DNA from 4 places in the Serratia sp. EC4 genome. Region 1 is predicted to be linked to each of the others. Evidence: predicted binding sites of a transcription regulator. Region 1 holds the regulator's gene; each other region holds the start of a gene.

Region 1 (7,750 bases):
TTGATCCAGGGATCGACGTTCATGTCGGTCTTGTTGGAGCCGATGGTGTGCAGCAGGAACAGGCCGTGCGGCGCCAGATTGCGCTCCACCACGTCGAAATAGGTGCGGTAGTTTTTCGGCCCGACATGCTCGAACATGCCAACGGACACGATGCGATCGAACTGCTGATGCAGATCGCGATAATCCTGCAACAGGATCTGCACATCCAGCCCGGCGCAGCGCGCCTGAGCCAGCTTCTGCTGTTCGGCGGAAATGGTCACGCCGACCACCGACACGCCGTAATTTTTCGCCGCATAGGCGGAAAGGCCGCCCCAGCCGCAGCCGATGTCCAGCAAACGCATGCCCGGCTGCAGCTGCAGTTTCTCGCAGATCATCCGCAGCTTGGCTTCCTGCGCTTCCTCCAGCGTGGTGGCGTCTTTCCAGTAGCCGCAGGAATATTGCATGTAAGGATCGAGCATCAGGGTAAACAGATCGTTGCCAAGATCGTAATGCTCTTTGCCGACGATCCAGGCGCGCTTTTTCGATTGCAGATTGGTCAGGCGCGCGGCGGCGATACGCAGGGTATCTTTCAGGTGGTGGGGGAGTTTCTTCTCCAGCCCGGCGCTGACCACTCGCTGAAAGAACATATCCAGCCGCTCGCACTCCCACCAACCGTCCATATAGCTTTCGCCCAGGCCCAGTGACCCTTGCTGCAAAACGCGTTTAAAGAATTCGGGATTTTTAACCTGAATATCGAAAGGGCGCGATCCGTTGATTTCGATACCGGCCAGACCGAGCATTTCGTGCGCGATACGGTACCACTGGTTATCCTGGATGCTCAGATCTTCTATACACGATGAACTCATAGCTTCTCCATCACCTTCTTCTGACTGATGACCCGTTAGGAAACAGCTTAGACAATTTCTGCGGGTGCATACGTATACCAACGGGAAATAAGCCCGCGGCGTCTGATATCCGACTATGAACAGAGGAAATTTAAAGAAACGGCCCGACGCAAACGGCGCAGGATAAACGCCTCTTTAAAAAAAGAGTGTGACGCAAGGCGCGTACACAATAGCTGATTGAGATATAGAGATTATAAGGTGTTACTTTACAGGGTTGTTTTTGAGTATAGGCGTGCCGAGGCGTTGACTCAACTGTAAATCGCACTCGGCACGCATATTCTTTAAGTGATTATTAATCTTGGTAATTATGACGCTGAGTTAGCATGTTCCCGCTGTGCCTTTTGCTGCGCATCGGCCGCTTTTCCCCGCTGCAGGAAATAACCCAGCGCGGCCAGGACTACCGTAGATACCATCACCGTCACCGTTGCCAACAGCGGCTGGGCAATAAACGCCGACACCAGCATGCTCGCCACAAAACACAGCCCCAATTGCAGCGTATTTTGCAGCGCGGCGGCTTTACCGCTGCTTTCCGGGAATGGCATCAGCGCATTCGCCACCATGATCGGGTAGCCGGCGCCGTTGACCAGCGCCATGACGCAGAACGGGATCAGCAGCGTGGTGAGCGTCGGATTGGTCAGGGTCGCCACCAGATACAGGGCCACCATGCTGACAGCATAAGCTACCAGCAGCCACGGCAGCAGGGTTTTGCCATTGATGCGCTTGAGCGCGGCGCGGCAGCCATAGCCCCCCAACAGGAAAGCCAGCGTCTGCGGCACATAGCTCAGACCGATGTCGCTCGGGCCGTAGCCCATATCACCGAGGATGAACGGCGAGCCGGTCAGCCAGGCAAAGAAGCCGGCCGAGCAGGCGGCGTACATAGCGACGTTGCCGCTGAACACCGGGGATTTCAATAATTGCCAAAAACTGACGCCGCTTTTTGGCGCATCGGCGGCGGGTTGCGTTTTGGCGCGATCTTTGAGCAGCAACGTCGGCAGCAGCAGCAGGGCGGTGATGGCCAACAGCACGGCGAAGATCGCGCGCCAACTGGCGTGGTTCAGCAGCCAGGCGCCAAGCAGCGGCGCCAACGCCGGCGACAGCGCCACCAGCGGCATGATGGTGGCGAATACGCGGTTGGCCTGGCCTTCGCGATAGCGGTCGACCACCAGCGCTTGCCAGATGGCGGCGGCGGAACAGACGCCGACGGCCTGAATAAAGCGCAGTATCCAGAGCTGCACGGCATTTTCCACCCACAGCATGCCCAGGCAGCCGAGCGCGAACAGCGACAGGCCAATCAATAATACCGGTTTGCGGCCCAGTCGGTCGGAGAGCGGCCCCCACAGCAACTGCGCGAAGGCGAAGCCGGCCAGAAAGATGCTCAGGCTGGCGCTGACCGCGCCGGCGGAAATTTGCAGTTCCTCCCGCATGGCGCCGAAGGCGGGCAGGTACATATCGGTCGCCAGATAACCCAGCATGCTCAGGCCGGCGAGGTAGAACATAAAACCAAAGGAGTTTCGCATGGTATTTCTCGTTAATATTTTAGTGTCGCAGGTTTTTAGCGCCGGCCAGTGTATCCGGCTGGATCTCTGCTTGTGAAACGGTAATATTTGCAAAGTGCTGTTAAAAAAATTGAAGGCAAAGCGATGTGGTCTGAATATTCTCTTGAAGTTGTTGACGCGGTGGCGCGCACCGGCAGTTTCAGCGCGGCGGCGCAGGAGCTGCACCGGGTACCGTCGGCGGTGAGCTATACCGTGCGGCAACTGGAACAATGGCTGGCGGTGCCGCTGTTTGAGCGGCGTCACCGTGATGTGGAGTTGACGCCGGCCGGCGCGCTGTTTATCAAGGATGCGCGAGTTGTTATCAAAAAAATGCTCGACACCCGCCGCCACTGTCAACAGGTGGCCAACGGGTGGCGCGGCCAGCTGAATATCGCAGTCGACATCATCGTCAAACCGCAGCGCAGCCGCCAGCTGGTGCTGGATTTCTACCGCCATTTCCCCGACGTTGAACTGATGCTGCAACCCGAGGTGTTCAACGGCGTGTGGGATGCGTTGGTGGACGGCAGGGTGGACATGGCGATCGGCGCCACGCGCGCGGTGCCGGTCGGCGGCGGCTTCGCTTTCCGCGACATGGGGGATATGAACTGGCTGTGCGTAGTCAGCCCACAGCATCCGTTGGCGCAGCTGGCAGGGCCATTGAATGACGATCGGTTGAGGCCATACCCTGCGCTTTGTCTGGAAGACACCTCGCGCAATCTGCCCAAGCGCGTCACCTGGACGCTGGATAACCAGCGGCGGCTGGTGGTGCCGGACTGGACCTCGGCGCTCGACTGTTTGTGCGCCGGATTGTGCGTCGGCATGATGCCGGCGCATCTGGCGCTGCCGCGGGTGCAGCGCGGTGAGCTGAAGGCGTTGCAGTTGCAGCAGCCGTTTCCCGCCAGCCCCTGCTGCCTGACCTGGCAACAGGATAAACCGTCACCGGCGATGAGCTGGCTGCTGGCGTACTTGGGCGATGGCGAGACGCTGAATCAGGAGTGGCTGAGTGAGGCGGCACCGGAAGCCGCGCAGGCCTCCGGCAGGGAAGATGATCAGCGGCGGTAGTCGATGAACGGACCATCGGCGACCGAACGGCGTTCGACCAGCTTCGGATGCACTTCGATCACCTGCGATTCTTCGCGTTTGCTGATGATGCGATCCAGCAGCATGGTGAAGGCCATTTCTCCCAGGCGTTCTTTCGGCTGGTGAATGGTGGTCAGCGCAGGGGTGAAGTAGCGGGCGTTGCGCACGTTGTCATAGCCGATCACGGAAATATCCTGCGGCACTCGCAGCCCCAGCTCGTCAGCGGCGCAGATGGCGCCCATCGCCATGATGTCGCCGCCGCAAAATACCGCGGTCGGCCGCTGTTTTTGCGACAGGATTTGGTGCATCGCCTTGTAGCCGGACTCCGGCTCGAAGTCACCCTGGACGATCCACTCTTCGCGAATGTCGATATGCGCTTCCTGCAGCGCCTTCATAAAGCCCTGATGACGGCCGCCGCCGGTGTTGCGCGACAGCTGGCCCGGGATGGCGCCGATATCGCGGTGGCCGCGCTCGATCAGGTAACGGCCGGCCAGATAGCCGCCTTCGAACGCGTTATCGATGATGGTGTCGGTGAAGTCGCCGCGCGCGGCGCCCCAGTCCATCACCACCATCGGGATATTACGGTAGTCCTCCAGCATGCCCAGCAGTTGATCCGGGTATTCGGAACACATGACCAGCAGGCCGTCGACGCGCTTTTGCGCCAGCATCGCCAGGTAGGCGCGCTGCTTGTCCAGATTGTTGTGCGAGTTGCACAGGATCAGGGTGTAACCTTTGCTGTAGCAGCTGTTTTCCACCGCCTCGATCACTTCGGCAAAATAGGGCGCTTCGCTCGAGGTGGCCAGCAGGCCGATCGACTTGGTGTGATTGACTTTCAGGCTGCGCGCCACGGCGCTCGGCGAGTAGTGCAGCTCTTTGATGGCGGCCCACACGGCCGCTTTGGTCTCTTCGGCGACGAAACGAGTCTTATTGATGACGTGCGAAACGGTGGTGGTGGAAACGCCCGCGCGTTTGGCCACATCTTTAATCGTTGCCATGTAAGGAATGACTCCTGAACTCACATGTTTACAGCATGTAAGTGTGATGTTAATCGTTTGCCTACGTAGATCCTTCTCCAGAGAAGCGAAAACTGAGTTTTTAGTGTGTTGAAGTCTTCAGCGCTTAATCAGGAGGGGCATGGATGCCGGTACGCAGTTGTGAACTGCGAATTTTGTCGCATATTGAACAAAAGTGGAAGAGGTAATCGAGATTATAAACCGGGAAATGATAACAAGATTTTATCGGCGAACTGTGGGAAAATGATTTGACGTACTAATTGTGCGCCTTTTATCCTTAGGAAAGCCCATTTTAAAGGAGTTGTCATGGATACCGATCTGAAGATGTCTCTGTTCACTACCGTCGGCGCGTTGGCGATGATCATCGCTTTCAGCTTTGTCGCCGCGTTGAACTGATCTCCCGCCGGTTTTAAAAAAGGCGCAGCCTCTGGCTGCGCCTCGTTACTTAGGCAAGGCCTGCGTTTACGCCAGGTTTTCCGCCGCAAATGTCCAGTTGACCAACGCCCAGAAGTTTTCCAGGTATTTTGGACGCGCATTGCGGTAATCGATGTAATACGCGTGTTCCCACACGTCAACGGTCAGCAGCGGTTTATCTTCACCGGTCAGCGGAGTTGCCGCGTTGGAGGTGTTGACGATCGCCAGCGCGCCGTCCGGTTTTTTCACCAGCCAGGTCCAGCCGGCGCCGAAGTTTTTCACGGCGGCATCGGTGAACTGTTCTTTGAACGCAGCGAAAGAGCCGAAGGATTTGACGATCGCGGCCGCCAGTTCGCCCTGCGGTTCACCGCCGCCCTGTGGCGACAGGCAGTGCCAGTAGAAGGTGTGGTTCCACACCTGCGCAGCGTTGTTGAACACGCCGCCGTTGGAGGTCTTGATGATCTCTTCGAGCGATTTGCCCTCGAACTCGCTGCCTTTCACCAGGTTGTTCAGGTTAACTACGTAGGTATTGTGGTGTTTGCCGTAGTGGTATTCCAGGGTCTCGGCGGAGATGTGCGGCTCGAGCGCGTTTTTCTCATACGGTAATGCAGGTAATTCAAACGACATTGCTTCCTCCTTTACAGCGCCACTTTTTTCCCGCCGAGGCGGGAGCCAGATGGGCCGTTTTTTATTGTGGTCATTCAATCTTAACAATTTTCATCATAAAAAACAGGAGGAAAAGCGAGAAATGCGCGAGGGAGAGTGCGATGGGCGATAGCTTGAGCAGGCGGTTGCGACCGGGGCCGCAACCGCGCAGAACAGGGAATTAACGGATGGTTTTCGGCGTCACTACGCGGCGTGCGCCGATGTAGTGGTTCTGCCAATAGTCGTTGTCGAGCTGGCTGATGCGGATCTCTTCGCCGGTGCGCGGCGACTGGATGAATTTGCCGTTGCCGAGATAGACGCCGACATGATCCGCCACGCCGCGGTTGTTGATGCGGAAGAACACCAAATCGCCGCTTTCCAGTTCGCTTTTCTTGATCGGCGCCGCGTCGCGCAGATGATACATTTCGTTGGCGGTGCGCGGCATCTTGATTTTCACCACGTCTTTATAGGCGTAATAGATGAGGCCGCTGCAGTCGAAGCCGGTGCGCGGCGAGCTGCCGCCCCAGCGGTAAGGTTTGCCCATCTGATCCATCAGCTTGGCCATCGCGGTCTGCTTGGCGTGCTGGTAACGCTTTTTGTGCGCCGGGCTGAGTTTCAACGGTTTTTCATCACGCGCCAGCTTGGCGATAGCCATGCCGGCGTCGCGGTGGCGGCCGTAGCCTTTTTTATAGCCCTTTTTCGGCGGGGTGACTTTAATCTTGGCGATTTTCTGCGCTTTGGCCTTGGGTTTGGCGCTGACGATCTTTTTCGCGCTTTTCTCGCTTTTGACCTTGGCGGTCCTGGTTTTTTTCTCGGGGGCCGTCACTTTGGCTTTTTTGGCGGCTTTATCCGCTTTCTTTTTTCTGCGGTCATCGGGCCGCGCTTCATTAACATGGCTTTTACGCTGCTCGGCGGCAACGCGCGCCTGTGGCGCAGCGTGCGCCAGATTGAAGAAGAGCTGCGTAAACAGCAGCGCAAAGAGCGTAAGAATTAAACGCATGTCGACGTCACCAACCTTGGCCCCGAAACGGATATCGAAAGAGTTACAGTATTCCCGAACTTCGCCATATAAAACAGCGAAGAACTCATAAATAATAATCCATATTGTGAGAAAACGTTAATGACATTTTTTTTGGTTTAAAATCAGCCTGTTGATGTATAAAAAAGCGCCAGGCGACGGTGGCGGATATAATTAAGCCGCGCCGTCATCGCGGCGCAATATATTAGTGAAATGGTCGGATTAAAAATGTTATTCTCAACGTATGTTTTGACCGGAATGACGTGGCCGGTGAAACGCGATCGGCGGCGGGCGAATATCCTTGCAAAAGATGGCGTTTTCTTGCGACTGTTCCAGCCGCTACAATAGCCCGCGTGATGCATGTTGTAGCCATGAAATGTGGCTTGAGGAAGCAATAAATGACGACGACACTTGAAAAAATTCAGCACCAGATCGCTGAAAACCCGATTCTGCTGTACATGAAAGGTTCGCCAAAGCTGCCGAGCTGCGGCTTTTCCGCGCAGGCTGTGCAAGCGCTGTCCGCCTGCGGCGAGCGTTTCGCCTACGTGGACATTTTGCAGAACCCGGACATCCGCGCCGAGCTGCCAAAATACGCCAACTGGCCGACGTTCCCGCAGCTGTGGGTAGATGGTGAGCTGGTCGGCGGTTGCGATATCATCATCGAGATGTATCAGCGCGGCGAACTGCAGCAACTGATCAAAGAAACGGCAGAAAAATATAAAGCGCAAGAAGACCAGCAGTCTTAATCGACGGGCTTGCGATTATCGCGTAACGGGCGGCGCCAGTGCAAACTGGGCCGCCTTTTTTGTTGATTTTATTCGGCGAGATCGCCGGCGGGCAGCGGCCAGCCGCCGAGACGTTTCCAGCGGTTAACCAGCTCGCAAAACAGCAGGGCGGTTTGCTCGGTGTCGTACAGCGCAGAGTGCGCCTGGCTGCTGTCGAACGGCATACCGGCCGCGATACAGGCTTTCGCCAACACCGTTTGGCCCAGCACCAGGCCGCTCAGCGCGGCGGTGTCGAAGGTGGCGAACGGATGGAACGGGTTGCGCTTCAGGCCGGCACGTTCGGCCGCGGCCATCAGGAAGCTGTGATCGAAGTTGGCGTTGTGCGCCACGATAATGGCCCGGTTGCACCCGCGATCCTTGAGCCCTTTGCGCACCG
Region 2 (7,750 bases), on a different contig from region 1:
GATCACCCGATTGACGGTCTGATCGATGATGTCTTCCACGCTTTTCGGCTGGTGGTAAAACGCCGGCACCGGCGGCATGATCGCCGCGCCCATCTCCGCCGCCTGCGTCATCAACCGCAGGTGTCCCAGATGCAGCGGCGTTTCCCGCACGCACAGCACCAAACGGCGGCGCTCTTTGAGCACCACGTCGGCGGCGCGGGTCAGCAGCCCGTCGCTGTAGCTGTTGACGATGCCGGACAGGGTTTTGATCGAGCATGGCAGGATCGCCATGCCCAGGGTTTTGAAGGAACCGGAAGAGATGGCGGCGGCGATATCGCGCGCATCGTGCACCACGTCGGCCAACGCCTGCACTTCACGCAGGCTGTACGGCGTTTCCAGCGCCAGCGTCTGCCGTGCAGCGTTGCTCATCACCAGATGGGTTTCCACCTCTGCGACGTCGCGCAAAACCTGTAACAGGCGCACGCCGTAGATCGCGCCGCTGGCGCCGGAAATGCCGATGATGAGTCGTTTCATGGAAAATGGCCTCTGCCGTAAAAAGTAAGATCAGGCAGACTTTGCCGCAATGGCGAGGGATAAGCAAGTTCACAGGAGCAAGGCGCACCGCCGCAGACGCGGCGATGCCCCCCGAGTAATCAACGCGGCCGGTTAGCCTTCGTTGTGCAGTTCCAGATTTTCCGCTTCGGTTTGCCCTCGCAGCGCCTTGGCGTCGTCGCTGCGCAGCGACTCCAGATATTCCAGATAGCTTTGATCGACGTCTTTGGTCACGTAGATGCCGTTGAACACCGAGCATTCGAACTGGGTGATGTCCGGGTTCTCTTCGCGCACCGCTTCGATCAGATCGTCCAGGTCCTGGAAGATCAGCCCGTCGGCGCCGATAATCTGGCGGATTTCATCCACTTCACGCCCGTGGGCGATCAGTTCGTTGGCGCTCGGCATGTCGATGCCGTAGACATTCGGGAAACGCACTTCCGGCGCGGCGGAAGCCAGGTACACACGCTTGGCGCCCGCTTCGCGCGCCATCTCGACGATCTGTTCCGACGTGGTGCCGCGCACGATGGAGTCATCCACCAGCAGCACGTTCTTGTCGCGGAACTCGGCGCGGTTGGCGTTCAGCTTGCGGCGCACCGACTGACGACGCGCCTGCTGGCCCGGCATGATAAAGGTGCGGCCGACGTATCGGTTCTTCACAAAGCCCTGGCGGTAGGGTTTCTCAAGAATGCGCGCGATCTCCAGCGCGATGTCGCAGGAGGTTTCCGGGATTGGGATCACCACGTCGATGTCCAGATCTTCCCATTCGCGGGCAATCTTCTCACCCAGCTTCTGGCCCATGCGCACGCGGGCGCTGTAGACCGAGATCTTGTCCATAAAGGAGTCCGGGCGCGCGAAATAGACGTATTCGAACAGGCACGGGTTGGTTTTCGGGTTCTCTGCGCACTGGCGGGTGAACAGCTGGCCCTTGGTGGTGATGTACACCGCTTCGCCCGGCGCCACGTCGCGCAGGAACTCAAAGCCCAGGGTATCCAGCGCCACGCTCTCGGAAGCCACCATGTACTCGCTGCGGCCATCCTCCAGCGTGCGCTTGCCGATCACCAGCGGACGAATGCCGTTCGGATCGCGGAACGCCAGCAGGCCATGGCCGATGATCATCGCCACGCAGGCGTAAGCGCCGCGCAGTTGCTGATGCATGGCGGCGACCGCGGTAAAAATGTTGTCGGCCTCCAGCGGATAATGCGGGAAGCGATCCAGCTCGCTGGCCAGCACGTTCAGCAGGATTTCCGAGTCGGAGGTGGTGTTGACATGGCGGCGGCCGCTTTCGAACAGCTTTTGGCGCAGCTCATGGGCGTTGGTCAGATTGCCGTTGTGGGCCAGCGTAATGCCGAACGGCGAGTTGACGTAGAAAGGCTGGGCCTCAGAGGCGCTCGAGCTGCCGGCCGTCGGGTAACGCACATGGCCAATGCCCATGTTGCCCTGCAAGCGTTGCATATGGCGCGCCTCAAACACATCTTTCACCAGGCCGTTGGCTTTACGCAAACGGAACCCGTTGTGGGCGTCAATGGTGACGATGCCTGCGGCATCCTGGCCACGGTGCTGAAGCACCGTCAGCGCATCATAAATCGACTGGTTTACCGGCATGAAACCGGCGATACCGACAATACCGCACATGTTGTCTTTTCCTCATCAGCGCTACCGCCCCGGCAATTGGGTCGGCAAGAAACTCGACGTGCTCTGCAGGTAGTCAAAGAACCACCTGATGACGTAACTGAACTGGGGAATGAGCTGTGACTGTTTCCAGTCGGCACTCTGTGAAAAGCCGGTAAAGGTATCCAGGAAGAACAGGATCGCCGCGACGATCAATACTCCGCGCAGCGCGCCGAAGCAGATGCCCAACACCCGGTCGGTGCCCGACAACCCGGTTTTCTCTACCAGTGAGCTAATCACATAGTTAACAATAGCCCCTACGATCAAGGTCGCGATGAACAAAATCGCGATCGCGATGCCGTTTCGCACCAGTTCATCTTCAAAACGAGTGAAATAGACCGCAAGGTAAGAGTAGAAATGGCTGGCAACAAAAAACGCACATCCCCATGTCACAAGTGACAATGCTTCGCGAACAAACCCTCGGATCAGGCTCACCAGAGCCGAAAATCCAATCACCGCTATAATGACGTAATCAATCCAGACCATGAACTATTCCAATGATGAATCGCCCCTGCATCCAATTCGCGGCGAATTCTAACAGAAAAAGAAAACGTTTGCGTAGGGGATTTCCTACCACGTTACAAATAAAAAGCGGCGATCAAAAAATTCCCAATCGCCGCGCCTACATAGGTGATTTCGCCTGTAAAAGGCGCGGTTTTTCTCGCTTTATCTCCACCACTCCTTAATTCAGGGGCGCATCGTGCTGCGCCCCTGCGGGGTTTAACGGCCGTACGGCTTCACCTGCCCGCTCAGCCCGCTGATCGAGTTCAGCGACGGCAGCGCCGCCTGCAGCTTCTGCTTGGAAGCGTCCGGGCCGACATAGATGCGGGTGATCTGCCCCTGCACCGGCGTTGACGGCACGGTAAAGGCGCGATAGCCCGAGAGGCGCAGCGAGGCGACAATCTCGTTCGCCTTGGCGGCATTTTTCAACGCCCCGAGCTGCACGACGTAGGCTTGTCCGGCCGGCGCTTTTTCTTCCGCCGGTTTCGGCTGCGGCGTCGGTTCAGGTTTCGGCGTCGGCTCCGGCTTCGGTACCGGCTTCACTTCCACCGGTTTCGGTTGCGGAGCCGGTTTCGGTTTCACTTCCACCGGTTTGGTTTCTACCGGTTTCGGCTTGGGCTGCGGCACCGGCTGAGGACGCGTCTCGACCGGTGGCGGCGCCACCTGCGCTGGCTGCTGAGCACCTTGCCGCACCGCCTGTTGCGCCGCCGCTTCGTTGGCCGCCTGCTGTTCGACCAGCGCGCCCGCCCCTTCCGGCGGCTGCGCAGGCAACGGTTGCGTCACCGGTGGCAGCACGTCGTTCTCTTCGACGTCGCCCGCCTTCGGCACCAACGGAATGGCCGCGAATTCATCCTCGTAATGCTTCTTTTTGCCGTCCAGCAACCCTGGCAGGATGATCACCCCCAGCGCCACCAGAATCACGGTTCCGACCAGTCGGTTCTGAAATTTACTCGCCACTCACACTCCCCGCATCTCGTCTAACGCCGCCATCACCTGCGCCACGGTGTGGAACGATCCACAGACGATCACAATATCCTGTTTATCAGCATCCTGCATAGCCTGCTGCCAGGCAGTTTCGACATCATTAAAGCGGCGCGGTTCCGTCAGATGTTGCGCCAGTTGTTCGACGCTGGCGCCGCGCGGCCCGTCGAGCGGCGCGCAGTACCATTCATCCACCTGCTCGCTGAGGCAGGCCAGCGTGCCGGCGATATCCTTGTCCGACAGCATGCCCACCACCGCGCGCACCTTGCCGCCGTTGCGCGGCAGTTTGGCCAGACGCCCGGCCAGATAGCCGGCGGCATGCGGGTTGTGCGCCACATCGAGGATCAGCGTCGGCTCCCGCCGCACGATCTGGAAACGCCCCGGCAGTGTCGCCTGCTGCAGTCCGGTGAAAATCGCGCGTTCGTCGATTTCCAGCGGGCTGCAGTTGAGCGCCGCCAGCGCGGTAGCGGCGTTGGCCAGCGGTACGTTCGGCGTCGGCAGATCGGTCAGCAGCGTGTCACCGCCTTGCCACTGCCAGCGATCGCCCTGCTCGCTGAAGCGCCAGGCTTCACCACGGCGAGACAGCGGCGCGCCCAGCGTTTCGGCAACCTGACGAATGCTGTCCGGCATATCGGGTTCACCGACCACCGCCGGTTTGCCGCTGCGGAAAATGCCGGCCTTTTCACGGCCGATGCTTTCGCGATCGTTGCCCAGCCAGTCGGTGTGATCGAGCGCAATGCTGGTGATCACCGCCACGCTCGGATCGACGATGTTAGTGGCGTCGAGACGCCCGCCCAGCCCCACTTCCAGGATCACCACGTCGAGTCGCGCCTGTTTGAACAGCTGCAGCGCCGACAGGGTGCCGAATTCGAAATAGGTCAGCGACGTTTCGCCGCGGCCGGCTTCAATGGCGGCGAACGAGCGGCTGTGCTCCGCTTCGCTCAGCTCTTCGCCCTGAATGCGCACGCGTTCGGTATAGCGCACCAGATGCGGTGAACTGTAGACGCCGACGCGCAGGCCGGCGGCCAGCAGAATAGCTTCAAGGGTGCGACAGGTGGTGCCTTTGCCGTTGGTGCCGGCAACGGTGAACACCGTGGGTGCGGGGGTCAGTAAATCCAGATGCGCCGCGACGCGCTGTACGCGCTCAAGGCCGAGTTCGATCGCCTGGCTATGCAGACGTTCCAGATAGTAAAGCCACGAGCTCAATGGCGACGTGGCTTGGGGAATTTGGTGGTTTTGCATGAGTCCCATCACTGAACTTGGGTTCATTAATCCATCAGGGCACCACCCTCACCGCGGTAAAGGCGATGCGCTTCGTGACTGCCGCCAGCCTGCAAACCGCAGCGGAAAGGCTACGGCCGGCAGGGAGCGGGCATCAGCCGTCACTTAGCCACAAAGTGGCGGCTGAACCCGGGCGGGATCTGTCTTTGCCTCAGGCGTCGGCCTGCGGCTCCGGCTCAATGACCGGCGCGGCCTCATCGAAATGCGGCTGCGGCTGGTTGGTCAGCTTGGACAGAATGCTCGCCAACGTTTGGCGCATTTCCGGACGGCGAACGATCATGTCGATCGCGCCTTTTTCGATCAGGAACTCGCTGCGCTGGAAGCCTGGTGGCAGTTTCTCGCGCACGGTTTGCTCGATAACGCGCGGGCCGGCAAAACCGATCAGCGCTTTCGGCTCGGCGATATTGATGTCGCCCAGCATCGCCAGGCTGGCGGAGACACCGCCCATGGTCGGGTCGGTCAGCACGGAGATATACGGCAAGCCGCGCTCCTGCATTTTGGCCAACGCCGCGCTGGTTTTCGCCATCTGCATCAGTGACATCAGCGCTTCCTGCATGCGCGCGCCGCCGCTGGCGGAGAAGCACACCAGCGGACAGTTGTCCTCCAGCGCCTGCTCAACCGCACGCACGAAACGCGCGCCGACCACGGAAGACATCGAGCCGCCGATGAAGGCGAATTCGAAGGACGCGGCGACGATCGGCATGCCGTACAGCGTGCCCTTCATCACCACCAGCGCGTCTTTCTCGCCGGTCGCTTTCTGTGCGGCGACCAGACGATCTTTATAGCGCTTGGAATCCTTGAATTTCAGAACGTCCTTCGGCTCCAGATCGCTGCCCAGCTCCACTTCGCTGCCTTCGTCCAGCAGGGTATGCAGACGCGCGCGCGCGCTCATACGCATGTGGTGGTCGCACTTCGGGCACACTTCCAGATTCCGCTCCAGCTCGGCGCGGTAGAGAACCTGGCCGCAGCTGTCGCATTTAGTCCAGACCCCTTCAGGAATGCTCGCCTTACGGGTTTGTGTGATATTGCTCTTGTTAAGAATTCGTTCAATCCAGCTCATCGATGACCTTTCTGTTTGAACCTGGCACACGCCAGTCCGCTGTTCATGCTTTAACAATCCCCCCGAAAACACCCCCAATGAAAAAATGCCCGTTCGCGGCGCGGCAAGCGCGGCGACTGAGGCATCGGCTTCAGGGTTGTTCGCAGGAACAGACCATAATGTCGCTCATTAAACCATATCGGCCCGACGCTGTGGACAAAAAACTGGTCGAACCGACAGGTTAAGCGATGTTTTTACTGTTTTTGCTGGCGGGCGGCCGCGCGCTTGTGGCGCCAAATTTCAATCACGCCCGGCAGAATCGAAACGATGATGATCCCGACGATCAACAGCTTCAGGTTCTCCTGCACCACCGGCAGATCGCCGAACAGATAGCCAGCATAAGTGAAGAGCAGCACCCAAACCAGTGCGCCAATCACGTTGTAGGCGGCGAAGTGGCGATAGGACATATGCCCCATGCCCGCGACGAACGGCGCAAAAGTACGCACGATCGGCACGAATCGCGCCAGAATAATCGTTTTCCCACCGTGCTTCTCATAGAACTGATGCGTCTTGTCCAGGTAGCTGCGGCGGAAGATTTTCGAATTCGGGTTGCTGAACAGCTTCTCGCCGAACAACCGCCCGATAGTGTAGTTCACCGCATCGCCGATGATCGCCGCCACGGCCATCAACGCCACCATGGTGTGCACGTTCAGATCGTTGGTCGGCAACGCCGCCAGCGCGCCGGCGACGAACAGCAAAGAATCCCCCGGCAGGAACGGCGTCACCACCAGACCGGTTTCGCAAAACAGGATCAGGAACAGAATAGCGTAGACCCACATGCCGTATTGTGCGACCAGTTCGGCCAAGTGCACATCAATATGCAGAATAAAATCAATAATAAACTTGATGATGTCCATAAATTCTCTCATTGATGCCGGGCGTTTCAATCACCCGGCAGAAGCACAAGGGAGCGACGCTTTCAGGCGTGCCGGCGTTTAATCGTCGGGCAAAAACAGCGGCCCCATCGGCGGCCGCGGTAGACCAAAGTGGTCAGGATAATCCACGGCAACCAGATACAGCCCCTCGGCTCGCGCCGTCGCCGCCGCCAGATTGCGATCCTTCAGCGCCAGCAACTCGGCCATCCAGTTCTCACCCTGATTGCCGCAGCCGATCTCCATCAGGCTGCCGACGATGTTGCGAACCATATGATGCACAAAGGCATTCGCCTTGATATCTACCACAATATATTCGCCGTAGCGCGTAACCTTAACGTGTTTTACGCAACGCCACGGGGTGCGCGACTGACATTGCACCGCGCGGAACGACGTGAAGTCGTTCTCGCCCAGCAGCGCCTGCGCCGCCCGGTGCATGCGATCGGCGTCCAGCGGGTGATAAAAATGCGTCACCCCCTGCTGCAGCACCGCCGGCCGGTAGCGATGGTTGAAAATGATATAGCGGTAGCGGCGCGCGGTGGCGCTGAAACGCGCGTGAAAATCGTCGGCGACGGGGCTCACCCAACGCACCGCGATGTCCGGCGGCAAATGGGTATTCACCCCCATCGTCCAGGCGGCGTCCTTGCGGCGCGCAGTGGTTTCGAAATGCACCACCTGCCCGGTGGCGTGCACCCCGGCGTCGGTGCGCCCGGCGCACAGCACGGTAATCGGCGCATCCGCCACCTTGCTCAACGCCTGCTCCAGGCGTTCCTGCACGCTGGCCACTTCTTGCTGCCGCTGCCAGCCGTAGTACCGG
Region 3 (7,750 bases), 470 kb from region 1:
TCTAACAATGGCGCATCGCTGAAAGAGAGCCAGGCGCCGGACATGCTGATTAACGACATAGTAATTATTTTCCTTCGCCGGCGTGAGTCACCAGCCAGCAGTTGTGGATCTGACGGTTACGGGCAAAATCCTGCGACAGCGTCTTGGCGGTGATCTCTTTCGCCTCCAGACCCAGCGCACTCAGCCCTGCCATATCCATTTGGAAACCGCGCTTGTTGTTCGAGAACATGATGGTCCCGTTGCGGCGCAGCAACCGTTTCAAATCTTTCATCAGCGCCAGGTGATCGCGCTGCACGTCAAAGGTGTTCTCCATCCGCTTGGAGTTGGAGAACGTCGGCGGATCGATGAAGATCACGTCGAACTGTTCATTGGCATTGCTCAGCCAAGACAGGCAATCGGCCTGGATCAGCCGATGCTGACGGCCGGTCAGGCCGTTGGCGCGCAGGTTCTTCTCCGCCCATTCCAGGTAAGTACGCGACATGTCCACCGTGGTGGTGCTGCGCGCGCCGCCCAGCCCGGCGTGCACGCTGGCGGTGCCGGTGTAGGCGAACAGGTTGAGGAAATCCTTGCCGCCGCTCATCTCGCCCAGCATACGGCGCGCGATGCGGTGATCGAGGAACAGACCGGTATCGAGATAGTCGGTCAGGTTGACCCACAGTTTGGCGTTATACTCTTCCACCAGCAGGAACTCGCCCTTCTGCGCCAGCTTCTCGTACTGGTTTTTGCCCTTCTGCCGCTCGCGGGTTTTCAGGATCAGCTGATTCGACGGCAGCTCCAGCACCGCCAGCGTCGCGTTGATCACATCGAACAGACGCTGACGTGCTTTCTGCGCATCGACGGTTTTCGGCGGCGCATATTCCTGCACCACCACCTTGCTGCCGTAGCGATCCACCGCAACGTTGTATTCTGGCAGATCGGCATCGTACAGGCGGTAGCATTCAATGCCCTGCTGTTTCGCCCACTTGTCGAGCTTCTTCAAATTCTTGCGCAGACGGTTGGCGAAATCTTCCGCCACCTGCACGCCGCCGGTGGCGCTACCGGCCGGGCTTGCCGCCAGCTGATAATTTTTCTGCACGCACTCCAGCGGGCCGTTCTTCGCCTTGAACTGGCGCTCGGCGCGCAGCTGCAGGCAGCTCAACAGCTCCGGCGAGGCGCTGAACAGCGACAGTTGCCAAGCGCCGAAGGCGCTTTTCATCACGCGGCCCAGCATGTTGTGCAGCGCGATCAGCGCCGGTTCGCTTTCCAGGCGTTCGCCGTACGGCGGGTTGCTGATCACCGTGCCGTGCGGGCCTTCCGGCAGCGGGTTGGTCAAGCGCGCAACGTCGCCGACGTTGAAGGTGATCAGCTCGGCGACGCCGGCGCGGCGGGCGTTGCCGCGCGCCATTTCAATCACCCGGCGATCGATATCGGAACCGAAGAAGCGAGAGGCGGTTTCCTGCAGGCCACGGCGCGCACGCACCTGCGCTTCGGTGGTGACTTCACGCCACAGTTCGGCGTTGTGGCCATTCCAGGCGCTGAAGCCCCAGTGTTGACGGTGCAGGCCTGGCGCGCGATCGGCAGCGATCATCGCCGCTTCGATCAACAGCGTGCCGGAGCCGCACATCGGATCAAGCATCGGCGTGCCCGGCTGCCAGCCGGAACGCAGCACGATGGCGGCCGCCAGGTTTTCCTTCAGCGGCGCCTGGCCGGTGAGATCGCGGTAGCCGCGCTGATGCAGACCTTCGCCGCTCAGATCGAGCGCCACGCTGGCCATATCGCGCTGCAGGAAGACGTTAACGCGAATGTCCGGCTGCTGTTTGGCGACCGTCGGGCGTTGGTCGAGTTTGCGGGTGAAGCTGTCGACGATGGCGTCTTTCACCTTCAGCGCGCCATATTGGCTGTTGCGGATCTCTTCGTTCACGCCGCTAAAATGCACGGCAAAGGTTTTATCCACGCCAAAAATGCTCGGCCAGTCGATCGCCTGCACCCCGAGGTACAGATCCAGATCGCTGTGCACGCGGAATTCGTTCAGCGGCAACAGAATGCGCGAAGCCAGGCGGCTCCACAGCAAGCTTTGGTACAGAAGACGATCGTCACCCTGAAAATGTACCCCGCCCTGCACCACTTTGCAGTCGTGAGCGCCAAGCGCTTCCAGCTCGCTTTTTAACAGTTCTTCCAATCCACGCGCCGTGCTGGCAAACAGAGAGTTCATATCGTACTTATCACCAAAAAGAAAATTGTTGCGCATTATAGCTAATCCGCACCGCTTGTCATAAAGTTGCTCCCTTCTATTTAATCATCGCACGGAGATAAGGGTGATCACGCTTTCCAAACTCTACGTCCATCCGGTTAAATCACTGCGCGGCCTGCAGCTTTCTTACGCCCAGGTCGGCAGCAGCGGTCTGGCCTTCGACCGCAACTTTATGATCACCGAGCCGGACGGCACCTTTATTACCGCGCGCCAATATCCGCAGATGGTGCTGTTCACGCCGGCGCTGCTGCCGGACGGGCTGTTCCTGACCGCGCCGGACGGCGAAAGCGCCGCCATTCGCTTCAGCGACTTCGCCGCCGCGCCGCAGCCGACCGAGGTATGGGGCAACCATTTCACCGCGCTGACTGCGCCAGATGAGATCAACCGTTGGCTGAGCGGCTATTTCCAGCGCGACGTGCAGCTGCGCTGGCTGGGGCCGGAGCTGACCCGCCGGGTCAAGAAGCACCCTGAAATCCCGCTGACGTTTGCCGACGGCTACCCTTATCTGCTGATTAACCAGGCTTCGTTCAACGATCTGCAGCAGCGTTGCCCCGGCAGCATCAAGCTGGAACAGTTCCGCCCCAATCTGGTGGTGAGCGGCGCTACCGCCTGGGCTGAAGACGGCTGGCAGGTGATCCGCGTCGGCGACGTCATGTTCGATCTGGTGAAACCCTGCAGCCGCTGCGTGCTTACCACCGTCAGCACCGAGCGTGGCCGCAAGCACCCGAGCGGCGAACCGCTCAGCACGCTGCAAAAATTCCGCTCCGCCGACAACGGCGACATCGATTTTGGCCAGAATATGATCGCGCGCAACAGCGGCATCATTCGCGTGGGCGATACGGTGGAAGTGCTGTCGACCAAGCCGCCGCGCCCTTATGGCGCCGGGAAAGTGGTGGAGAGCGTGCAGGCGCCACAAGACAGCGCGCACAGCGTCACGATCGAATATGAAGGCAAGGTGTTTACCGGCAATAACCAGCAGATCCTGCTCGAGCAGTTGGAACAGCAAGGCATCCGCGTACCTTACTCCTGCCGCGCCGGGATTTGCGGCAGCTGCCGCATTACGTTGTTGAGCGGTGAAGTCGCGCCCCTGAAGAAAAGCGCGCTGGGCGACAACGGCACCATCCTGTGCTGCAGCTGCATCCCGAAAAGTGATTTGACGTTGGCGTAATCCGCCTTATACCGCCCTGTCGTAAGCCGGGGCGGCGCTTTCATCCTGCGCGCAGGGTTTCAGCCGATCGTGCATCACCTTGATGGCGTCGCCCAATACCATGGTACGGCCGGCGACCGTCAGCTGATTTTGCGCCAGCAGGCACAGGCTGGCGTTATCCCCGGCCTCCACCACCAGCAAGCGCGCTTCCGCGCCGCTCTCCATCACTTTCACCGCCGCCAGCTCCCCGTTTTTCGGCTGCAGCGGGTAATGCTGCTGCGAGAAATGCCAGCTCTTTGGCATCAGCGGTTTCAGGAAGCGATAGGCGACCAGCGCATTCAACACCAGCTCGGCGCGCTGTTCATGGCTCAGCTTGACCTGCTTGCACTGTTCTTCATAGGTGAAATAAAGGGCGGCGTCATCCACGCAAAAAGCGCATTCATCAAAGGCGTCCGGCGTTAACATTTTGGCCGGGAAACGTGAACGAAAGATCATACCATTAGCTAAATCCAGCATTAGCCGATCGTGTTCGGCATCAAAATACCAACGCCAATTATCGTCAGGTTTTATCTTCATTTCGTATCCTTCTCGCTGCCTATGCCAACGCCGCACTCACCCTAAAAGGCGATTTTATCACCGATAAAATAGCTTAAACATCGGATAATTCCGCGAACGATATTTATGCTAACGAACAAAATATAGACGAGCCGGGGGCAGAAATAAACCCCCGGAATAAAATGAGAGGAAAAATATTAGATATGGGTAACGATATCTTTAATCAAACGCGGGCCGTGATAGATAAATCCGGAATAAATTTGCAGCAGGCTCGCGCCGGCCTCCATTTTTTCGCGCGCCGCCGTCAGCGAATCGATGCCGCCTACGCCGATAATCGGCAGGCGCCCCTGCAGTTCGGTGGAGAGACGACGGATCACTTCGGTGCTGCGTGATTGCAACGGACGCCCGCTTAACCCGCCCGCTTGTTCGCAATAATTCAACCCCTGGATCAATTTTCGATCCAACGTGGTATTGGTGGCGATCACGCCATCGATATTATGCCGCACCAGGCTATCGGCAATTTGGATCAATTCTTCTTCTGAAAGATCCGGCGCGATCTTTACCGCCACCGGCACATATTTGTGATGACGCGCATGTAATTCCTGCTGCTTATTTTTAATCGCAGCCAAAAGATCGTCCAGCGCTTCGCCATACTGTAAGGATCGTAACCCCGGCGTATTCGGTGAAGAGATGTTAATCGCGATATATCCGGCATACGGATAAACTTTATCCATGCAGATCAAATAATCGTCTTTGCCCTGCTCGACCGGCGTGTCTTTATTCTTGCCGATATTGATCCCAAGAATGCCGCCGAAATGGGATTTCTTAACGTTTTCAACCAGATTGTCCACGCCATGGTTATTGAACCCCATGCGGTTAATCAGGCCTTCCGCCTCAACCACGCGGAACAAGCGCGGCTTGTCGTTGCCCGGTTGCGGACGCGGCGTCACGGTGCCAACTTCCACATGGCCGAAGCCCATCGCGCCGAACGCATCGATGCATTCGCCGTTTTTATCCAGACCGGCGGCCAACCCCAGCGGGTTTTTAAACGACAGCCCCATGCAGCTGACCGGTTTGGTCGGCACGGACTGACGGACAAGAAACGCTAATGGGGTGCCGGTAATACGGCTGAGCTGACGAAAGGTCACTTCGTGCGCGCGCTCCGGATCGAGCTGGAACAACGCTTTCCTGATGAGGGGGTAGTACATGGACTCTCCTGATTTCCCGGTTGCAAACCGGGGGCGTATTATCCGGTATCCCCCGCCTAATTGGAATTGATTAAAGGCAAAAAAAGCCGTTTTTACGCAATCGTTTTCCCTCTTCGCCGCCAAATCGCTGCCAATCCGCTTTTGCGCATATCCAAATCAAAAAATGAGATTTAAAAAACGCGCCCGGTTACTGGTAGGTTTAAAACACTTCCCATTGATTTTCTAATTAAACCTAACTTTTAGTTATAAGGAGTGGCAATGCGCGTTATATCACTGGCCGGTAGCCCACGCATCCCATCACGTTCCGCCGCGCTGCTCTCGCTGAGTCAGAACTGGCTGCGGCAGCAAGGGGTGGAAGTGACGGCCTATACCCTGCACGACTTTGACGCCGAAGATCTGCTGTACGCCAACTTCAACAGTCCGGCGATCAAGGCGTTTGCCGAGCAGCTGGCGCAGGCCGACGGCCTGCTGATTTCCACGCCGGTTTATAAAGCGTCGTTCTCCGGCGCGCTGAAAACCCTGCTGGATCTGCTGCCGGAACGCGCTCTGGATCATAAGGTGGTGTTGCCGCTGGCGACCGGGGGGTCTGTCGGCCACATGCTGGCGGTGGACTATGCGTTGAAACCGGTGCTGGCGGCGCTGAAAGCGCAAGAGGTGCTGCACGGCGTGTTCGCCGACGACAGCCAGATCCAGTTGACCGACGAAGGCGCCACGCTCACCGACGCCGTGGCCGCCCGGCTGGAAGAGGCACTGGCCAGTTTCTATCTGGCGCTTGGCCGCCGTAAACCGCCTGCGCTGCGCGTCGCCTCGCCACTGGCGGCGCGTCAAACCGCCTGAAACGCCTGGAAAAGGAGAGCCTGAATGAAACAACGCATCGCTTTGCGGCGTTGGCTGAGCGCCGCCGCCTTCACCGGCCTGCTGTCGCTGGTTTGGGCCAACGCCGCCGTCGCTCAGGATCCGGCGCAATTCCGCATCGGCTACCAAAAAGGATCGGTCAGTCTGGTGCTGGCGAAGAGCCACCGGCTGCTGGAGGAACGTTTCCCCGCCACCCGCATCAGTTGGATCGAGTTTCCCGCCGGCCCGCAGATGCTGGAGGCCTTGAACGTCGGCAGCATCGATCTGGGCAGCACCGGCGATATTCCGCCGATCTTCGCGCAGGCCGCCGGGGCGGATCTGCTGTATGTCGGCGTTGAGCCGCCCAAACCGAAGGCGGAAGTGATCCTGGTGCCGGAAAACAGCCCGATCAAAACCGTCGCCGATCTGAAAGGCCATAAGGTCGCGTTCCAGAAAGGATCCAGCTCACATAACCTGCTGCTGCGATCGCTGCAAAAAGCCGGACTGAAATTTACGGATATCCAGCCTGCCTATTTAACGCCCGCTGATGCGCGCGCTGCATTCCAGCAGGGCAACGTCGATGCCTGGGCGATCTGGGATCCTTATTATTCCGCCGCGCTGCTGCAGGGCGGCGTGCGGGTGCTCGGCGACGGCACCGATCTGAATCAGACCGGTTCCTTCTATCTGGCGGCGCGCCCCTATGTCGAAGCTAATGGCGCCTTTATCAGCCAGGTCTTGACGGTGCTGACCCAGGCCGATGCGCTCACCCGCAGCGACCGGGCGCAAAGCGTGACCCTGCTGGCCAACGCCATGGGGCTGCCGGAACCGGTGATCGCCAGCTATCTGGATCACCGCCCTCCGACCGCCATCACACCGCTCGATGCGCATACGATCGCCGCACAGCAGCAAACCGCCGACCTGTTTTACGCCAACCGGTTGGTGCCGGTGAAGGTCGACATCTCGCAACGCATCTGGCGCCCAAGCGCACAATAAATACGGGGGAACATTGACGATGAGCCTGAACGTTTTCTGGTTTTTACCCACCCATGGCGACGGCCACTATCTTGGCAGCGCGCAGGGCGCTCGCAGCGTCGATCACGGTTACTTGCAGCAGATCGCCCAGGCGGCGGATCGGCTGGGATTCGGCGGCGTGCTGATCCCCACCGGTCGCTCTTGCGAAGACTCCTGGCTGGTGGCCGCCTCGCTGATCCCGGTCACCCAGCGGCTGAAATTTTTGGTCGCGTTGCGGCCGGGCATCATCTCCCCTACGCTGGCGGCGCGTCAGGCGGCGACGCTGGATCGCCTGTCCAACGGGCGCGCGCTGTTCAATCTGGTCACCGGCGGCGATCCGGAAGAGCTGGCGGCGGAGGGGTTACATCTCAGTCATGAAGAGCGTTACGAGGCCTCGACCGAGTTCACTCATATCTGGCGCCGGGTGCTGGAAGGGGAAACCGTCGATTTCCACGGCAAGCATATTCAGGTGAAAGGTGCCAAGCTGCTGTTCCCGCCGGTGCAGCAGCCGCGCCCGCCGCTCTATTTCGGCGGATCCTCCGCCGCCGCGCAGGATCTGGCCGCTGAACAGGTAGAAATGTACCTCACCTGGGGAGAGCCGCCGGCGCAGGTCAAAGAGAAGATCGAGGAAGTACGCGCCAAAGCGGCGGCGAAGGGCCGCCAGGTGCGTTTCGGCATCCGTCTGCACGTCATCGTGCGGGAAACCACCGAAGAGGCCTGGCGCGCCGCCGATCGGCTGATCGCGCACCTCGATGAGGAAACCAT
Region 4 (7,750 bases), 480 kb from region 1:
ATTGTGCCGAAGGCGATGCGCGACGGTAACTATTTCCAGAAACACGGCTATACCGTGCTGTCAGGCTGGAGCAACGATGCGGAAGTGATCAACCCGGCGATGATCGACTGGAGCATGGTTTCCGCGCGCAATTTCCCGTATCGCGTCCGTCAGGCGCCGGGGGCCACCAACTCGTTGGGGCGTTTCAAGTTCAATATGCCGAGCTCGGATGCCATCTACCTGCACGATACCCCGAACCACAGCCTGTTCCAGAAAGACATCCGCGCGCTCAGCTCCGGCTGTGTGCGGGTGAACAAGGCTTCCGATTTGGCGAATATGCTGCTGCAGGATGCCGGCTGGAACAATAGCCGCGTTTCCTCCACGCTGAAAGAAGGCAATACCACTTATGTGAATATTCGCCAGCGTATTCCCGTAAAACTGTATTATCTGACCGCCTGGGTTTCGGATGATGGCCAACCGCAATTCCGTACAGATATTTACAATTATGATAATACGGTGAGATCGGGCGCACAAATTTTGGCTCAGGCCAAAAAATTAATGCAGTAAATGCAGTAATTATAAATAAATAACGGTCAGAATGTTTGGCTATACCGCAGGCCCTCGTAGGCGGGGGCCTGTAAACCTAGGCGTATCGCGGGTTGACTCAGCTTACGCAGGCGGTTATGGTTCGGACAGTGCGCTGCTTTGTGCATTTATTTTGACATTCTTGCCGGGTTTAACAGAGTCATGGACAAAATTGATCATCATCGCCGTAAATGGCTGGCGCTAGGTGGCGCCGCTATGGGCATAGCGCTGCTTCCAGGGCAGGCATTTGCCAGTCTTTCCACCGCTCGACCGCGTATTTTAGTGCTGAATAACCTGAATACCGGTGAATCTATTAAAGCCGAGTTCTTTGACGGCAAAGGCTACAATAAAGAAGAGTTGGTTCGGCTAAATCATCTGTTCCGCGATTATCGCGCCAACAAGGTTAAATCGATCGATCCCAGCTTGTTTGATCACCTCTATCGCCTGCAGGGGCTGCTGGGCACCAGCAAGCCGGTGCAGCTGATCTCCGGTTACCGCTCCGTAGATACCAACAACGAATTGCGCGCGCACAGCCGCGGCGTGGCCAAGCACAGCTACCATACCAAGGGCCAGGCGATGGATTTCCACATTGAAGGTATCCAATTGAGTAATATCCGTAAAGCGGCGTTAAAAATGCGCGCCGGTGGTGTAGGATATTACCCACGTAGCAACTTCGTGCACATCGATACCGGCCCGGTTCGGAGCTGGTAATCGCGGTGCCCTCAGTGAATAACGCTGCTCCTTGCAGAGGCGGCGTTATTGTCGTTGGAGCCTTATGAAATACCATCTTATTCCCGTTACCGCCTTTAGCCAGAACTGCAGCCTGATCTGGTGTGAAAACACGCAGCAGGCGGCGTTGGTTGATCCCGGCGGCGAAGCGGAAAAAATCAAAGCGGAAGTGGCGAAGCAGGGTGTGACAATCACGCAGATTTTGCTGACGCACGGCCATTTGGATCACGTCGGCGCGGCGGCGGAGCTGGCGGACCATTATCAGGTGCCGATTTACGGCCCGGATAAAGAGGACGCTTTTTGGCTGGATGGTTTGCCGGCGCAGAGCCGGATGTTCGGGCTGGAGGAGTGTGCGCCGCTGACCCCGACTCGTTGGCTGTCGGAAGGCGATGAGATGCAGGTGGGCGAAATGACGCTCAAGGTGCTGCACTGCCCCGGGCACACGCCAGGCCACATTGTCTTTATCAATGAGCAGGCGCGTTTGGCGCTGGTGGGCGACGTGCTGTTTAACGGCGGCGTGGGGCGCAGCGACTTCCCGCGCGGTGATCATCAGGCGTTGATCGCCTCGATTCGCACCAAGCTGCTGCCATTGGGCGACGATATGCGCTTTATTCCCGGCCACGGCCCGATGTCGACCTTTGGCCACGAGCGCCAGACCAACCCGTTCCTGCGCGAAGAGCCGGCGGTGTGGTAACGATTATTTCCCGGCCGAAATAATCAAGGGCGCATAGAGCGCCCTTTTTTATGATTTATGACCTGCGTCGATGCTTTTAGAGCACGGCGACGATGGCTTCACACAGCGGCGCCATGTTGTCCGGGGTCATGCCGGCCACGTTCACCCGGCCCGAGTTCACGGCGTATACGCCGAACTCTTCACGCAGACGCAGCACCTGTTCTTTGGTCAGGCCGCTGAATGAGAACATGCCATTCTGCTGGATGATGAAGCTGAAGTCCTGTTGTGCGCCTTTCTCCTGCAGGGTGTTCACGAACAGCTGACGCATTCGGTGAATGCGCTGGCGCATGTCGGTCAGCTCCTGCTCCCACATCGCGCGCAGGGCGTCGTTGCCCAGAATGGTGGCGACAACGGCCGCGCCGTGTGACGGCGGGTTGGAGTAGTTGGCGCGAATGGCCGCCTTCACTTGGCTGAAGGCGCGATCGGCGGTTTCGGCATCGGCAGCTACAATGGTGCAAGCGCCGACGCGCTCATTGTACAGGCCGAAGTTTTTCGAGTAGGAGCTGGCGACGATCAGCTCTTGATGTTTGGCGGCGAAAATACGCAGACCCTGCGCATCCTCTTCCAGACCGTTGGCGAAGCCCTGGTAGGCGAAGTCGAACAGCGGCAGCCAGCCATTGGCGACGGAAAGCTCAGCCAGTTGTGCCCACTGTTCCGCCGTTGGATCGATACCGGTCGGGTTATGGCAGCAGCCGTGGAACAACACGACATCCCCGGCCTGAGCCTGTTTCAGGCTGTTCAGCAGGCCGTCAAAATCCAGCGCGTGGTTGGCAGCGTCGTAGTAGGCGTACTCCAGCACTTCCAGGCCAACGGCGCTAAAGACGTTCTTGTGGTTCGGCCAGCTTGGGTTGCTGATCCAGATGCGCTTGGCGCTGGTCTGGTTGGCGATAAAGTCTGCCGCCACGCGCAGGCCGCCGGTGCCGCCTGGCGTCTGCGCGGTGCGCGCGCGACGATTGGTGACGATCGGGCTCTCTTTACCGAACAGCAGCTCTTGCGTGCAGCTGGCAAACGCCGGGATGCCTTCAATGCCGAGATAGTTTTTGGTGGTCTCGTTTTCCAGCAGATACTGTTCAGCTTTTTTTACGCTGGTCAGCACCGGGGTTTTGCCGGTTTCGTCTTTATAAACGCCAATGCCTAAATTGATTTTATTCGGGCGGGCGTCGGCGCGGAAAATGTCGGTCAGGCCCAGGATCGGGTCGGCGGGTGCGGCGGTGATTTTTTCAAACATGTCAGGTGCTTCCAAATCTCGGAGTTAAGCAGACAGAAGCATCAGGGTAGCGCCAGTTATCGGCTTTGCCAACCGTTTGCGATAAAAACACCGCGATCTTGTGAACGGGAAGGATTCGACAGAAAAAATGAGGGGGAAGGGGAAATCTGCAGGATAAAACGTTACCGGAAGACACAAATAAAAACAGGGCCGAAGCCCTGTTTTTTTAACTTAGCCGACGGTGAACCGCCGTTAAGCGAGACAACTTAGAACTGGTATACCAGACCAACAGCTACGATATCGTCGGTAGCGGTGCCGGTTGCTTTGGTGAACTCGTTGTCATCCAGCAGGTTGATTTTGTAATCAACGTAGGTGGACATGTTCTTGTTGAAGTAGTAAGTGGTACCAACAGAAACATATTTAACCAGATCCTGGTCAGAACCCACGCCAGGAACGTTCAGGTTTTTACCTTTAGATTGCAGGTAAGACACTTCTGGACGCAGACCGAAGTCGAACTGGTACTGAGCAGTCACTTCGAAGTTCTGAGTTTTGCTCGCGAAGCCGCCGCACTTGTCATCGGTAGCTGCACAGCCTGCACCGAAGTTACCGCCGCCGAACGGAGTCATGTTACGGGTTTCTGCGTACATCGCCGCCAGGTAAACGTTGTTGGCGTCGTATTTCGCACCTACGGTCCATGCGTCAGCCTTGTCGCCACGCTCGTTGGAACGCAGTTTCTGGTCGTCGGTACGGTTAGAAGACGCGTATGCAGCGCCGAAGCTTACGCCTTCGCCGATGTCATAAGTAGAGGAGATGCCCCAGCCGTCGCCGTTTTGTTTCTTGACGTTACGGCCGTCGTTCTGGTTTTTGCCCTGGTACTGAACGGCGAAGTTCAGACCGTCAACCAGACCGAAGAAGTTGTTGTTACGATAGGTCGCAACGCCGTTGGTACGGCCGGTCATGAAGTTGTCGGTGTAGGTGTAAGTATCGCCACCGAACTCTGGCAGCATATCGGTCCAGCCTTCCACGTCGTACAGTACGCCGTAGTTACGGCCGTAGTCGAAGGAGCCGTAGTCAGCGAATTTCAGACCCGCGAAGCCCAGACGGGTTTTGGTGCCTTCGGTGCCCTGAGATTCGGAGTGGTTAGCCTGGACGTTGTATTCCCACTGGCCGTAACCGGTCAGTTGGTCAGTAATCTGAGTTTCACCTTTGAAGCCGAAACGAACATAGGTCTGATCGCCGTCGTTACCTTTGTCGTCGGAGAAGTAGTGCAGACCGTCAACTTTGCCGTACAGATCCAGCTTGTTGCCGTCTTTGTTGTAGATTTCAGCTGCGTTTGCTGCACCAGCAGCCAACAGAGCCGGGATAACCACTGCAAGAATGTTGCGCTTCATCATTATTACCCTCATTGGTGTTATTCGGACACCTTTGCCACTGCCGCCAATAATTCCTTGGGAACTATTGTTGATAGATTGGTGTCGTCCTGTGTCTGAACGCAGTGTTCCATTCACAGGCGGGTTAATCTAGGACGAAAATGATACCAATGTCGCAATGAGGTTGCAAAAGGAAAGTATGTGTAACCAAATGTAATTTTTCGGGAACTTTGTGACGTGCGTCAATATTAAAAAATGCGAAAGGCCAGCGAGGCTGGCCTTTGTTTTGTAACGAAATCGTTTAAAAAACGAGTGATCGTATAAATTAGAAGCTTGCGTTACGTGGCGTGCGTGGGAATGGAATCACATCGCGCACGTTTTGCACGCCGGTGACATAGGCGATTAAACGTTCAAAGCCCAGGCCGAAACCGGAATGCGGCACGGTGCCGTAGCGGCGCAGATCGCGATACCACCAGTAGTCTTCTTTATTCAGACCCATCTCTTCCAGACGCTGATCGAGCACGTCGAGGCGTTCTTCACGCTGCGAGCCGCCGATGATTTCGCCGATGCCCGGCGCCAGCACGTCCATGGCCGCGACGGTTTTGCCGTCTTCGTTCATGCGCATATAGAACGCCTTGATGTCTTTCGGGTAGTTTTTCACCACCACCGGCGCTTGGAAGTGTTTCTCCGCCAGGTAACGTTCATGTTCGGAAGAGAGATCGATACCCCAGGAAACCGGGTTTTCGAAGGTTTGGCCCGAGGCCAGCAGGATCTCAATGGCGTCGGTGTAGTCCACCTGGGCGAAATCGGAAGAAACGAAACGCTCCAGACGAGCGATAGCGTCTTTATCCACGCGCTCGGCGAAGAATTTCAGATCGTCGGCGCGTTCATCCAGCACCGCCTGGAACACATACTTCAGCATGCTTTCGGCCAGGCCGGCAACGTCGTCCAGCGTTGCGAAGGCCACTTCCGGCTCGATCATCCAGAATTCCGCCAGGTGGCGGCTGGTGTTGGAGTTTTCGGCGCGGAAGGTTGGGCCGAAGGTGTAAACCTTCGACAGCGCGCAGGCGTAGGTTTCGCCGTTCAGCTGGCCGGAAACGGTAAGGAAGGCTTCCTTACCGAAGAAGTCTTCGCTGAAGTCGACAGCGCCCTTGTCGGTGCGCGGCAGGTTTTCCAGGTCCAGCGTGGACACGCGGAACATCTCGCCGGCGCCTTCGGTGTCGGAGGCGGTGATCAGCGGGGTGGACACCCAGAAATAGCCATTTTCATGGAAGAAGCGGTGGATCGCCTGCGCCAGCGTATGACGCACGCGCGCCACGGCGCCGATCAGGTTGGTGCGCGGGCGCAGGTGAGCCACTTCGCGCAGGTATTCGATGCTGTGACGTTTGGCCGCCATCGGGTAAGTGTCCGGATCGTCGACCCAGCCGACCACTTTGATCGCGGTGGCCTGCAGCTCGAAGCTCTGGCCTTCGCCCGGTGAAGCGACGACCTTGCCGGTAACTTCGACCGAACAGCCGGTGGTCAGGTGCAGCACTTCATCTTGATAATTCGGCAGAGAATTATTAACGACGGCCTGTAACGGATCAAAGCAGGAACCGTCATAGACGGCCAGGAAGGAGATACCAGCTTTTGAATCTCTCCGGGTACGTACCCAGCCGCGTACGGTGACTTCACTGTCAACCGCAGCACGACCTTGCAGTACGTCGACTACAGGCACTACGCTCATAGATTTCTCTCTTTAATAATTTGGTTTAGAAATAGCTTACAACCCAAGAATATGGGGGTAATGGCTATGTTACTTGCCGCGGTGCAGAGCACAAGCAGAAATCATCGGATTGGCGCAACATTTATCGCGGCTGACTGAAAAGAGGGCGGTCGGGATAAAAACAAAAAAGCCGGCGCGAGAACCGGGCCGGCTTTCTCTCTTTATATAAAGAAGGCTCAGCTGGCTTTCTTCACCAGCGGCAGATCGAAGGCCTTGCGCAGAGCCCTGACGAACGCCTGGTCCTGGCAGATGGTCTTGCCGGGGCTGTCGGAGAGCTTGGCCACCGGCTTGCCTTTGCACTCGACCAGCTTGATCACGATATTTAACGGCTTAACGCCGGGAATATCGCAGGTCAGGCGCGTGCCGATGCCGAAGCCGAGATTAATGCGCTGGTAGAAATGGCGATAGAGCGCCAGCGCTTTTTCCAGATCCAGGTTGTCCGAGAACACCAGCGTTTTGCTCAGTGGGTCGATGCCCAGTTTCTGATAGTGGGCAATGGCCTTTTCACCCCACTCGACGGGATCGCCCGAATCGTGGCGAAGCCCCTGATAACGCTCGGCGAACTGCGGGCCGAAGTCGCGCAGGAAGGCATCCATGGTGATGCAGTCGGTGAGCGCTATGCCAAGCTGGTCCGGATATTCATCCAGCCAGGCCTGCAATGCGGCGCGCTGGCTGTTGGCCAGCACCGGGCTTATCTGCTGATGCGCCTGGAACCACTCATGCGCCTGCGTGCCGACCGGCGCCAGACCCAGCTGGTGCGCCAGATCGTAATTGCTGGTGCCCGACAGGTACGGGAATTCGGCCTGCAATGTGCTGACGATGGCCTGTTGCACGCCCTGAGAGAAACGGCGGCGGGTGCCGAAGTCCATCAACTTGAAGCGTGAAAGATCCAGATCGCCCGCCAACGTCTTGAACTGCGCCAGCTTGGTTTGCAGATGCGCCACCGCCTGTTCCGGCGTCGCCAGCGGCGAGCGCCGGCGGTGCACCACTTCGCTGATCACCGCCAGCAACGGCACTTCCCACATGATCACTTCACGCCAGGGGCCGGCGATGCGGATGTGCAGCTTGCCGTCGCGGTTGTCGATGGTGACCTGCTGCGGATCGTAGCGGAACGTTCGCAGCCAGTTCAGGTAATCTTGACGGAAGAAGGGCAGGCCCGAAAGATAAGCGAATTCGGCGTCGGTTAGCGCCAGCCGGCTCATCAGCGCCACCTGCGCGCGGATCTCGTCGGCATATTCGCCCAGCAGTTCGTCGCCGCGGCAGCGGAATTCCGCCGCCACGCTGATCGCGGGATAGCGATGGAACACTGCTTGCTGCATATGAAGCTTATAAGCATCGGTATCAAGCAGTGATGTCAAAATCGGGGAAGCGTATTGAGTCAT

What was found. The regulator PurR, encoded in region 1, represses purine synthesis genes. The targets are predictions, from matches to a motif close to CANGCAAACGTTTGCNTG.
Region 2: cvpA (colicin V production protein) is a predicted target of PurR. The motif match lies at 2,743-2,760, and genes of this name have one in related genera.
Region 3: pyrD (quinone-dependent dihydroorotate dehydrogenase) is a predicted target of PurR. The motif match lies at 5,234-5,251, and genes of this name have one in related genera.
Region 4: ACP39K_RS12800 (amino acid aminotransferase) is a predicted target of PurR. The motif match lies at 3,320-3,337, and genes of this name have one in related genera.

The regions. Positions count from the first base shown of each region.
Region 1 is NZ_JBNIDE010000003.1:27,571-35,320, reverse strand. Features, by position in the region: gene cfa (cyclopropane fatty acyl phospholipid synthase) at 1-845, opposite strand, end outside; gene punC (purine nucleoside transporter PunC) at 1,190-2,401, opposite strand; gene punR (DNA-binding transcriptional activator PunR) at 2,525-3,481, shown strand; gene purR (HTH-type transcriptional repressor PurR) at 3,469-4,494, opposite strand; gene cydH (cytochrome bd-I oxidase subunit CydH) at 4,819-4,908, shown strand; gene sodB (superoxide dismutase [Fe]) at 4,975-5,553, opposite strand; gene ACP39K_RS10210 (C40 family peptidase) at 5,753-6,571, opposite strand; gene ACP39K_RS10205 (Grx4 family monothiol glutaredoxin) at 6,988-7,335, shown strand; gene rnt (ribonuclease T) at 7,404-7,750, opposite strand, start outside.
Region 2 is NZ_JBNIDE010000001.1:1,232,074-1,239,823, forward strand. Features, by position in the region: gene ACP39K_RS05765 (UbiX family flavin prenyltransferase) at 1-513, opposite strand, end outside; gene purF (amidophosphoribosyltransferase) at 646-2,163, opposite strand; gene cvpA (colicin V production protein) at 2,185-2,685, opposite strand; gene dedD (cell division protein DedD) at 2,920-3,657, opposite strand; gene folC (bifunctional tetrahydrofolate synthase/dihydrofolate synthase) at 3,658-4,923, opposite strand; gene accD (acetyl-CoA carboxylase, carboxyltransferase subunit beta) at 5,114-6,022, opposite strand; gene ACP39K_RS05795 (DedA family protein) at 6,256-6,918, opposite strand; gene truA (tRNA pseudouridine(38-40) synthase TruA) at 6,997-7,750, opposite strand, start outside.
Region 3 is NZ_JBNIDE010000003.1:496,161-503,910, forward strand. Features, by position in the region: gene ACP39K_RS12725 (ABC transporter ATP-binding protein) at 1-59, opposite strand, end outside; gene rlmKL (bifunctional 23S rRNA (guanine(2069)-N(7))-methyltransferase RlmK/23S rRNA (guanine(2445)-N(2))-methyltransferase RlmL) at 65-2,191, opposite strand; gene ACP39K_RS12735 (YcbX family protein) at 2,295-3,398, shown strand; gene ACP39K_RS12740 (cell division protein ZapC) at 3,405-3,953, opposite strand; gene pyrD (quinone-dependent dihydroorotate dehydrogenase) at 4,130-5,140, opposite strand; gene ssuE (NADPH-dependent FMN reductase) at 5,399-5,977, shown strand; gene ACP39K_RS12755 (sulfonate ABC transporter substrate-binding protein) at 6,002-6,967, shown strand; gene ssuD (FMNH2-dependent alkanesulfonate monooxygenase) at 6,987-7,750, shown strand, end outside.
Region 4 is NZ_JBNIDE010000003.1:510,841-518,590, reverse strand. Features, by position in the region: gene ldtD (L,D-transpeptidase) at 1-546, shown strand, start outside; gene mepK (peptidoglycan L,D-endopeptidase MepK) at 727-1,275, shown strand; gene ACP39K_RS12805 (MBL fold metallo-hydrolase) at 1,340-1,987, shown strand; gene ACP39K_RS12800 (amino acid aminotransferase) at 2,064-3,254, opposite strand; gene ompC (porin OmpC) at 3,500-4,627, opposite strand; gene asnS (asparagine--tRNA ligase) at 4,929-6,329, opposite strand; gene pncB (nicotinate phosphoribosyltransferase) at 6,545-7,750, opposite strand.